Regions from separate parts of the Lysinibacillus sp. NPDC056185 genome, predicted to be linked through region 2. Evidence: a T-box and tRNA genes for the amino acid it is inferred to sense, from the RefSeq annotation. Region 2 holds a T-box; the other regions hold tRNA genes.

Region 1 (3,287 bases), on a different contig from region 2:
TGAAGGATAGCCTCATCAAACCATACATACATTTAATGTCGAAAAACAAAAAAAGACATCTCAGAAATAATCTGGGATGCCTTTAGCATTTTTATTTACGTTCCATAATTTGGTCGATTAGGCCGTATTCTTTTGCACGCTCAGCTGTCATGAAGTTATCGCGATCTGTATCTCTTGCAATGACTTCAAGTGGTTGACCAGTACGTTCCGATAAAATTCCATTTAATTTTTCACGTAAGAATAAAATACGTTTTGCAGCGATTTCGATTTCAGTTGCCTGACCTTGTGCACCGCCAAGAGGTTGGTGAATCATTACTTCAGCATTCGGTAATGCGAAACGTTTACCAGGTTCACCAGCAGCAAGTAGGAAAGCACCCATAGATGCAGCCATTCCGATACAAATTGTTTGTACTTGTGGCTTGATAATTTGCATTGTGTCATAAATTGCCATACCAGCAGTGATAGATCCACCCGGTGAGTTAATGTAAAGAAAGATATCTTTGTCTGGATCTTCTGCTTGTAGGAATAGAAGTTGAGCAACAATTGAGTTAGCAACGTTGTCGTCAATTGCACTTCCTAATAGGATAATACGGTCTTTTAGTAGTCGTGAATAGATGTCATACGCACGTTCACCACGACTTGTTTGTTCAATAACTGTAGGAATTAAATTCATGTTAAATCCTCCTTAAAAAACTAAATTCGAATACTTTTGCTGAAAACTTCCTTGGTAATTCAGCTGTATCCTTATCATACACATTATAGTCAGGGAAGGTCAAATATTAACCCTGTTAAAGTAAAATAAATTAAATCAATTTTGCTTTGGCGTAATTATAGCCGCAACTTCGCATTCGCCCAGAAACCATTAGATGCCGCCGTTTCGCTTTCGTCCAGAAAACATTAGACGCTGCAACTTCGTGTTCGCCCAGAAACCATTAGATGCCGCCACTTCGCGTTCGCTCAGAAAACATTTGATGCCTCCGCATTGCTTTAACTACAAAAACATTTACCGTTGCCGCTTCGCTTCCACGCAGATAAAAAATACCGCGAACGCCTCGCTCTCACACAGATAAACAGTATGTCCAGAATTTAAAGTGTGTCCGCGCAATTCAAAATCCATGACATCCGTCAGAGGATTATCTTTTTTTTATAGGTATTTTGACACTTAATGAATCAAAATAAAAAAAGTTAAAATGTTTTGCATTCTATAGTTGAAATATGGGCAATACGTTTGTATAATTGATAAGGTCACATAAGTTAAAGTACAGTACACTATTTTGTCAGGTATGCTTCAAATGAGGGTTATCTACATCATGCTTTTCGTAAAGCCTAGGGTGAGTACTTTTTTTTTTGTTTAATTGCCCTCGTGGTGTAATGGATAACACGTAAGATTCCGGTTCTTGCACTGGGGGTTCGATTCCCTCCGAGGGCGCCATTTTACTGATTATTTGATTTACTTTTATAACTCAATTCTCCTAATAAGTAGTTTAGCAGCCTGCTTAGTGGGGAAAAGAGAAGGAAAAATAATGGAAATATTGCCTAGTAGGCATTATTCCCGTATTTGTTTCTTTCAAACCTTCAAAAAAGCAACAACTCCAAATTATTTTTTAGTGAACATACTGTACGTGAAGACTAGTTATACTAGTCGAAAAAAAGAATCCTATCTGAGGGGATTCTTTTTTTTTGCAAATAATCTAAAAATAGCACCAGAAATGAATGTATAAACATTTATTTCTGGTGCTATTTTCAGTTATGATTCGCACTGTTTTATTTTTAGAAAGAGATCGTATTGTCTTTATGAATGATGGCTATATTGGCGAAGAGGGGACGCGGGAAGAGCTTTTTGGGCATCTACAGCATTAGGAAAAGTTTTAAAATCCTTTAAACAAGAGCAGCCCCGTGTGATAGTGACCACAGATGGGGCTGCTCTTGTTTTTTATCATTAATGAAGGGGATTTGTTGTAGTGCCGTATGCGTTAAGCATCGTTTGCATATCTTGTTGAGAAAATTGAGGTACTTGATAGTAGCCATGCATATTTTGGTAAATAGATAATTCGTATGCCATTTCAATGCAGTTGGGAATACTATCTGCAATAACACGACGAACAACAGGGTTTGTAGTTTCTGTTGCTGCTGCAGTCATACCTTTTGCCACACCTTTTTGAGCGCCAAGTAAGAAGCCAGAAATACATTCATCATTGAGTTCACTTGCATTTTGCATCGGCTTTTTAGGTTGGCCAGGATTCATTCCATATTTAAAATTATTTCCTGTCTCCATTTGATAGCGACCTGTAGGAACAGTCGGATCATGACCTGTGTTATAAGATTCCACAATAGTGTTATACATACCTAATGTGAAATTATATTGGCGATCCAAAATGCTAAGCAACTCTGTGTCCTTAACCTGTGGACGTAAAACAATGGATTGATTCATACAAGCAATGATTGCACCGATTGTTTCATGCAAGTCCATTTGCTCATGTCCACCATGATTTAGGCTTTGTTGTTGGTTGAATGATGTTTGGTTTGATGATTCGTTTTGAAACGATTGTGTCAAAAAAAGCGCCTCCTAAATATCATAGTTTGTTACAGTATTAAGTATGGCACGTTAGACAAATTTCATACGGTATTAATGCATTTGCATATATGTAGAATAGAGATGTTTTTTTGCTGCACATTAGTGGTAAGAAAAAAGAAAGGCTTATCGCCAAAACATGGATGATAGCTAAAAGAAAGCGAAGGAGGTTTTAGAATTGAAAAAAATATTTGGACCTGTAGGAATAATCGTTATTATTTTAGTTGTATTGGCCTTACTATTTATTCCAAAATACAATAGTCTAGTAACGGCCGAGGAAAGCGTAGATTCGAAATGGGCGCAGGTTGAAAATCAGCTACAACGTCGCTACGATTTGATTCCGAACTTAGTAGAATCTGTAAAAGGTTATGCTAACCATGAGAAAGAAGTGATCGCTAGCATTACAGAGGCACGTGCACAAATGGGAAGTGCGCAAAGTCCAAAGGAACAGGCGGTTGCCAATGATGCATTAAACAGAGCACTTGGTCGATTACTAGTAGTCGTAGAAAATTATCCAAATTTAAAGGCAGATGCAAATTTCCGTCAATTAATGGATGAATTAGCTGGGACAGAAAATCGTTTAGCAGTGGCTCGAGAAGACTACAACAATGAAGTGCAGACTTTTAATAAAACGGTTAAACGTTTCCCAGGCAATCTTATTGCAGGGATGTTTGGTTTTGAACAGAAAGAATACTTTAAAGCAGCTGCGGGTGCT
Region 2 (3,287 bases):
TTTCTAAAAACCTTCTCTCTATTTTACGGTTAAAAATTCAACTAAATTTGTTAGATCTCAGAATTCTCACTATTCCCTTTTACCATTTTTTCTAGTATCGGTCAATTTAATGGCAATTAATGATGAAAAGATGCGGCTTATTCTACTTACATTTTTTTAGGCGCAACCATTCCCAATAAGGCTAACGATTCTTTTAAAACAATGGCTACACAATGACAAAATGCTAATCGTGATGTTCTCTGGTTGTCATCGACCAATATTTTATTTTGAGCATAATATTTATTAAATACACGCGCTAATTGCAAAGCATATTTAGCAATTTGTGATGGATCTGCTTGCTCAAAAGCGTTGGCAATTACTTTCGGAAACTGTTCTAGTAATACAACGACTGGCCATGCTTGCTCCCCTAATGCTTCAAACGATACTTCGTAACTTTGTTCATTTGCTTTTTCCAAAAGAGATGAGATACGAGCATACGTATATTGAATATATGGCCCTGTTTCACCTTCAAAATGCATCATGTGCTCAATCGAAAACTCAATATCATGAAGACGATTATTTTTTAAATCGTTAAAAATAACCGCTCCTACACCAACCTGACGTGCAATGTTCTCTTTATCCACTAGATTCGGATTTTTTTCCTCGATATTTCGCTTCGCAGTGGCAATCGCTTCTGTTAGTACATCTGCCAATAAAACGATCTTTCCTTTACGCGTCGACATTTTTTTACCCTCTTTTAGGATCATTCCAAACGGCACATGCTGTAAATCTTTTGCCCAATCGTACCCCATCTTTTCAATGACTTTAAATAGTTGGTGAAAATGAAGAGATTGTTCATTTCCTACAACATAAAATGATTTTTTAGGGTCATATTGGTGTTTACGATAAAAAGCAGCTGCTAAATCACGTGTAGCATAGAGCGTAGCACCGTCTGTTTTAGTTATTAAGCAAGGTGGCATATTATCTATTTCAACGACATAAGCACCCTCGGATTTCACAAGCAGGTCTTTTTCCTCCAACTCTTTAACAACAGCAGCCATTTTGTCATTGTAGAATGCTTCCCCAGCGAAAGAATCAAAGTTAATTCCTAGTAGTTGATAAATGATCTTGAATTCTTCGAGTGATTCATCTCTAAACCATTGCCATAAAGCTAATGCCTCTTCATCCCCATCTTCCAATGCTTTAAACGCAGTACGTGCCTGTTCATTGAGTGTTTCATCCTGCTCCGCTTCTTCATGGAACTTTACATAAATTTTTAACAGTTCCTCGATTGGGGCAGCTTCAATTGTTTTTGGGTCTCCCCATTTTCGATAGGCAACGATTAACTTACCAAACTGTGTTCCCCAATCTCCTAAATGATTGATGCGAATTGCTTGATAGCCGTTTTTCTCGGCAATGTTGGCCAATGCATTGCCGATCACAGTAGAACGTAAATGACCCATGGAAAAAGGCTTTGCTATATTAGGTGAAGAAAAATCCAACACTACATTCCCCTTCGATTCCTGCTGAGTCCCGTATAAATTTTCTTCTTTTACTATTTGACTAAGCACTTGATGTGTAATCGTTGGCTGATGGTAAAATATATTGACATACCCACCTACTACTTGAACATCTTGTATGAACTCACAGCTTACATTGTTTTTTATGTCGGATGCGATACTATTTGGAGATTTTCTTAATTTTTTTGCCAATGTAAAGCACGGAAATGCCAAATCCCCTAAGTCCAAATTTTTCGGTTTCTCTAGTAAACTTTGAATGTCATTGACAGATAACTCATTATTTAATGCCCCTGCGATGCTTTTCGCGATTTGTGTATGCATGTTCATTCTCCTCTCAAATAATCAATTTCGCCTTGGCGTAATTGCGTCCGGATTTTGAATTGTGCCCGCACAATTCATTCCTTTAAAAATCTGTGACATCCGCTGGAGGTTTTAGGCCAACAAATGTTTCCTGTGCGAAAGCGCAGTGCTAACGTAGCGTCAGCAACATGATGTTGGTCACTCAGTCGTTGCCACAGGACGTGGCGTTCTTAGACTGAGTTCCTCTATTTTCGGTAGGTGTTTGTACATTCACTGAAAAGGGACCACAGCTCCTTTTCATCTCGTACCAATAGAGGTAAGAGACTTCTACTGAATGAAGATAAAAAAAGCCCCCGTCTCTAAATATAGAGACGAGAGCATAGTTATCCCGTGGTACCACTCTAGTTGCCATATCAATATGACCACTTTCCATTGTTAACGAGGTGACTCCCCGATATTCTCTACTACTAATTCGAGAACCTTCTCCAAAGTGCGTTTCATTTATGGCTACTGCATTAGGCTCACACCATCCCTAATTCGCTTTCCAGTAGCTCCATAAACTACTCTCTTTTTCATCGAATTTACCTGTAATTTCAGAACATTCTACAGGAACTCCAGATCGAAGTCAACAGCCTTTTCAGAATTATCAAGAAATAAATTGTACATTAAAAATGTTCTGCTGAATAATTAACAATAACACTTCTTTCAGCCCGCCATACATTTCGCACCTTATTTTTCTTGATGTCATAATACGAGAGTACGCTCTCTTTAGGTATTTCCAAAATACTATAACCCTTTTTTTCATCAATAAAACTAGATAAGAAATAAAACCCTTCTTTTTTTTCATCGAATTTAACGGAGCGAATTTTCGAATAAATACCACTACTATCTAGTAAAGGCTTTACGGTGTTGGATTGGATATCTATTTCTACAACATGCGAAATAGGACTGTCTACAGCTTCATCATAACTGATAATTACAGAGCTAGCATCTGGTGCCAATGATGCGCCACTTATTAATCTCTCTACATCGGCTATATGTTTTATTTGTTGACCTTCTATATTATAAATATCTAAACTGTGTTTAATCGGCTGTAATTTCGTTTGATTTTTATTAGCCTCTGTAAGTTTCTTCTGATCTTCGTTCTCGGAGAAAGAGACTACAATTAATTGATTATTATTCGGGTTATAATTAAAATCTAAAACACTTCTGTCCTTATTGTCTTCTTCCCATATTTGTATTTTCTTTGTTTGAAGATTGTACGTAGCTATATGAAAATTTCTAAATTCATCTCTTAATAGTACTCTCATCAAGATAATTTTTTGGTCTTTGTCTATTTGGATAAAATCAACGTTATTAAATAAAGTGGTTAACTGTTTCATTTGATTCGTGTTTAGATCATTTTCAAATAATTGTATTGTATGATCTGATATGCCATCAGCGAAATACAATTTATTAGTACGTTCAGAATAAGCGAAAGCAGTATAA
Region 3 (3,287 bases), on a different contig from region 2:
ATATGATGTATCAATAAAGTGAAACTTTCATCAGTGGGCGGGTTTCTTCATCCCCCTACTTACCCATCAGGCTTTTGCAGGCAGTTAATCTCTCGCCTAAGAGCATGATAAAACACAAAAATCCTTGTCTCACGTTTAACACGAGACAAGGATTTTTTAATGGAGCCATGTTCAAACTTGAAACACTTCCCTATATGTAATTCAATAACCAGCCTTTTTTAAAACCTGCATAAAATAAAAACGGTACGTATTTGTAACAAAAGAATCCAAAGGCAGCCCAACATTTAATTGATACTTTGTAAAAATAAAATAAAAACGCTTATCCCATTTTAACCGTAATAATTCCCCAGCATCTTCACCGTATTTCTCCGTAAATTCCTCAATTAAAGGTTCAATCATATAGTAGCAATAGTCTTTTAAGTTTGCGAGGGCCTCTATATCTTTCTCCTTTTGAAAACGTGTAATCCAATCTTCTAGTTGTTCATTCATGTTAAAATCCATCTCTCTTTATTGAGTTTCTTCCTATTATATTATAACTCTTTTTATAGGTTTTCGCTTCTCTCATTTTTGAGACATTCAGGCTGGTATCATTGACTATTCTAATTTACGAGCCCTTTATTATATTCAATCCACTTTTCCATTTCTCTCTCTACTGCTCGATTTTGCCATTCAAACCAAATACCTGAACATTCACTACAGTGACTATCTACTCCACTTTTATTATGCATATCTTTACGTGTAAATACAGTTTTTTTACGACAGCTGTAGCAGTAAATTTCTAACTCTTTATCAAATTCCATAACGATCAACTCCAACATTTTTACACCTATTTCTTTCCTTTTTTTATACAAATTATTCTAATTTACAAAAGAATTTTTACGGAGAGAGAATGGCATTAAAATTGGTGCACGAATAAAAATGATTTTACGTGCAAAATCATTAGGTTTTAGTCTAGATGAAATTATTGCCCTATTTGAATTGTATGACATGGATCTAAGTGAAAAATCTCAAAATGAAGAAGGCATTAAACTAACCTATCAACATCTAGAGAAAATTAGTGAATTAATACAAGTGCTACACGAAGCTGAAACTGAAAATAGGTACGAAGATTAACTATGCCTTGACATATCATCTGCAAAAGAGTTCATTTGTTACAAATTAAATTCTAATCAAATTTTTCTTTGTATTTCCTTAAATAGAATTTGTGTAGAAACTTTTCATTTTCTCCACTTTTCTATCGTATTCTCAGAAAAAGGAAAGCGCCTCAAATCCCTGATATCAAAGGATTTGAAGCGCTTTTCAGTTGGTTCAAAACTTATTCTATCTGAACCCTTAGACGTCCCAGGAGGGATTCGAACCCCCGACCGACGGCTTAGAAGGCCGTTGCTCTATCCTGCTGAGCTACTGAGACAACTACGTTTCTACGAACTTAGGGATTCGGTCAAATTACGTTTTTAGACCGAAACTATCTTTGAACCAATGATAACATTAAACAAGTCTATTGCAAAGCTCAGTTCGTTTCGTTAGCAACTTCAATTCGTGTGGTTGATACAGGTAGCCTATATTTTAGAAGATACCTTACCTAATTATCGGAAAACACCCTCTACCTTCTTTTCACAATAAGCACCCCAAAGAGTTCATAGCATCACTACAGAATGAAATCCAACCACACATAGGAAGGCTCACAGACGTTCCTACAGCCCATCAGATGGCTTATGTAGCTTACATGACTTTCAACTTAATGTTGTCATTTAATCTTGTATCAAGACTAATCTCAAATTAAAAAGCGAGATATACTAAATGTTTATCCCGCTTCTGCTACTCTTATTTTATTGCTTTCTTAACACTTGAGCTTCCTCTGTACGCCCATTGGAACTCAATTGTCCAATTTGTTCAGTCGGCTTCACAGGAACGCTCACAAACCATTCTTTGACCTTACTCTTGCCTTCTGCCATACTCACATCTGCTCACTCAATAGGAGAACGCAAATTTATTGATAATTCTTATTTTCTCGAAATCACTAAGAATTATTTCTCCATGAATAGAGCCACGTGATAGTTCAAGTACTTTTTCTTCATATGCCATAGAAAGCCCTATATCCTTAACTCCCTCAATTTCGCTCAATACTACTTCAATAGAATTAGGTGTAGGTTCATCATAGATTAATTTTTCAGGTATCTTACCATTAATAATAAATATATCTCTTTCTTGCTGTACATATCTTAAGCCAAAATAATACGGTTTATCACCTTCCTCATCAAGCTCAAATGCTAAATCTTTTACAGCAAATTGCACCATTGAATCAGTTGATTTTAAAAAGTACCATACAACATCTAATAACTCTAAACATCGCTCATATGAAGGTGGTTTTTCGTCATTATGTTCTATACCATTTCTAATTGTTAACAAACGTTTCATTAAGAACGGTCTAACAACACCAAAAACTTCTAGTATCTCCATATAGCCCTTAGGTTTATTATTTATTTTTATGAACTTAAAACCATAAATTTCTTCAATTAACTTCAATCGATGATTCAAAGCTCTTTTCAAATTAGTTATCCCATCAGCTAAATGAAACTCCGATTCATTGTTCTCAATTTGGCTTTTTGCATGTTCCCAAATTTCATATGCTCTTTCGCCCTTCTCTTTTTCAAGGACTACACTACTATCAGAATAGCTTTCCCAATTAAGTATTTCATTACTAATCCATTTACGCTGTTTGAACACCAATTTACCACCCCCAAAAATTTTTACCTATTAATTATCGTATTATTGAAATAGGAACTTATAGAGTACACGTTACAAAATTTAGCCCACAGCATAGTCAAGCCTACAGGAAACTTCCTATTCCACTAAAAAAACAGGTATGGATAAATTTACTAAATCATGAATGATTTCCAACTTCATACCTCATGTATCTCACAATAAAGTCGTTCAGGAAGCTCTTCCCAAAAGCTCTGTAACGCTTCCTTATACTTAATGAAATCTGAATCACTCACGTTCAATACTTGCTCATTAAGCACTGTTCTATGAATTTTCAATAAGTTATTCTCAGTTATTTCAGATTTAAATAAATCAGGTCTTAGGACTTCTAATTCTGTTGCAGAACCACCATCACCATGTTTAATAACATTAGCTAACAATCTCAATTCATTTATATCTGACCATCTCTTCATTTTCTCTAGGTCTTGTCCAAAATCTGCAAACTCTTCTTTTATAGCATTTATTCCACGTGTACAATAGTTTTTAAAATCAATTTCTTGACCTTTCTCATTACATAGAGTTAC

Evidence for each region. The T-box of region 2 lies ahead of argS (arginine--tRNA ligase). A T-box ahead of a tRNA ligase gene usually reads a tRNA of that ligase, here a tRNA-Arg.
Region 1: it has a tRNA-Arg gene. The T-box ahead of argS (arginine--tRNA ligase) is inferred to sense a tRNA for this amino acid. The anticodon was not compared.
Region 3: it has a tRNA-Arg gene. The T-box ahead of argS (arginine--tRNA ligase) is inferred to sense a tRNA for this amino acid. The anticodon was not compared.

Annotation. Positions count from the first base shown of each region.
Region 1 covers NZ_JBLLLQ010000007.1:120,441-123,727, reverse strand. Annotated here, with positions in the region: gene clpP (ATP-dependent Clp endopeptidase proteolytic subunit ClpP) at 92-673, opposite strand; tRNA gene ACMZ42_RS09590 (tRNA-Arg) at 1,358-1,432, shown strand; gene ACMZ42_RS09585 (spore coat protein) at 1,940-2,554, opposite strand; gene ACMZ42_RS09580 (LemA family protein) at 2,751-3,287, shown strand, end outside.
Region 2 covers NZ_JBLLLQ010000002.1:62,752-66,038, reverse strand. Annotated here, with positions in the region: gene argS (arginine--tRNA ligase) at 147-1,826, opposite strand; T-box leader at 2,164-2,384, opposite strand; gene ACMZ42_RS02775 (hypothetical protein) at 2,465-3,287, opposite strand, start outside.
Region 3 covers NZ_JBLLLQ010000006.1:5,032-8,318, reverse strand. Annotated here, with positions in the region: gene ACMZ42_RS07890 (Mrp/NBP35 family ATP-binding protein) at 1-17, shown strand, start outside; gene ACMZ42_RS07885 (hypothetical protein) at 202-489, opposite strand; gene ACMZ42_RS07880 (hypothetical protein) at 600-800, opposite strand; gene ACMZ42_RS07875 (MerR family DNA-binding protein) at 919-1,113, shown strand; tRNA gene ACMZ42_RS07870 (tRNA-Arg) at 1,338-1,411, opposite strand; gene ACMZ42_RS07865 (hypothetical protein) at 1,830-1,955, opposite strand; gene ACMZ42_RS07860 (hypothetical protein) at 1,972-2,727, opposite strand; gene ACMZ42_RS07855 (hypothetical protein) at 2,904-3,287, opposite strand, start outside.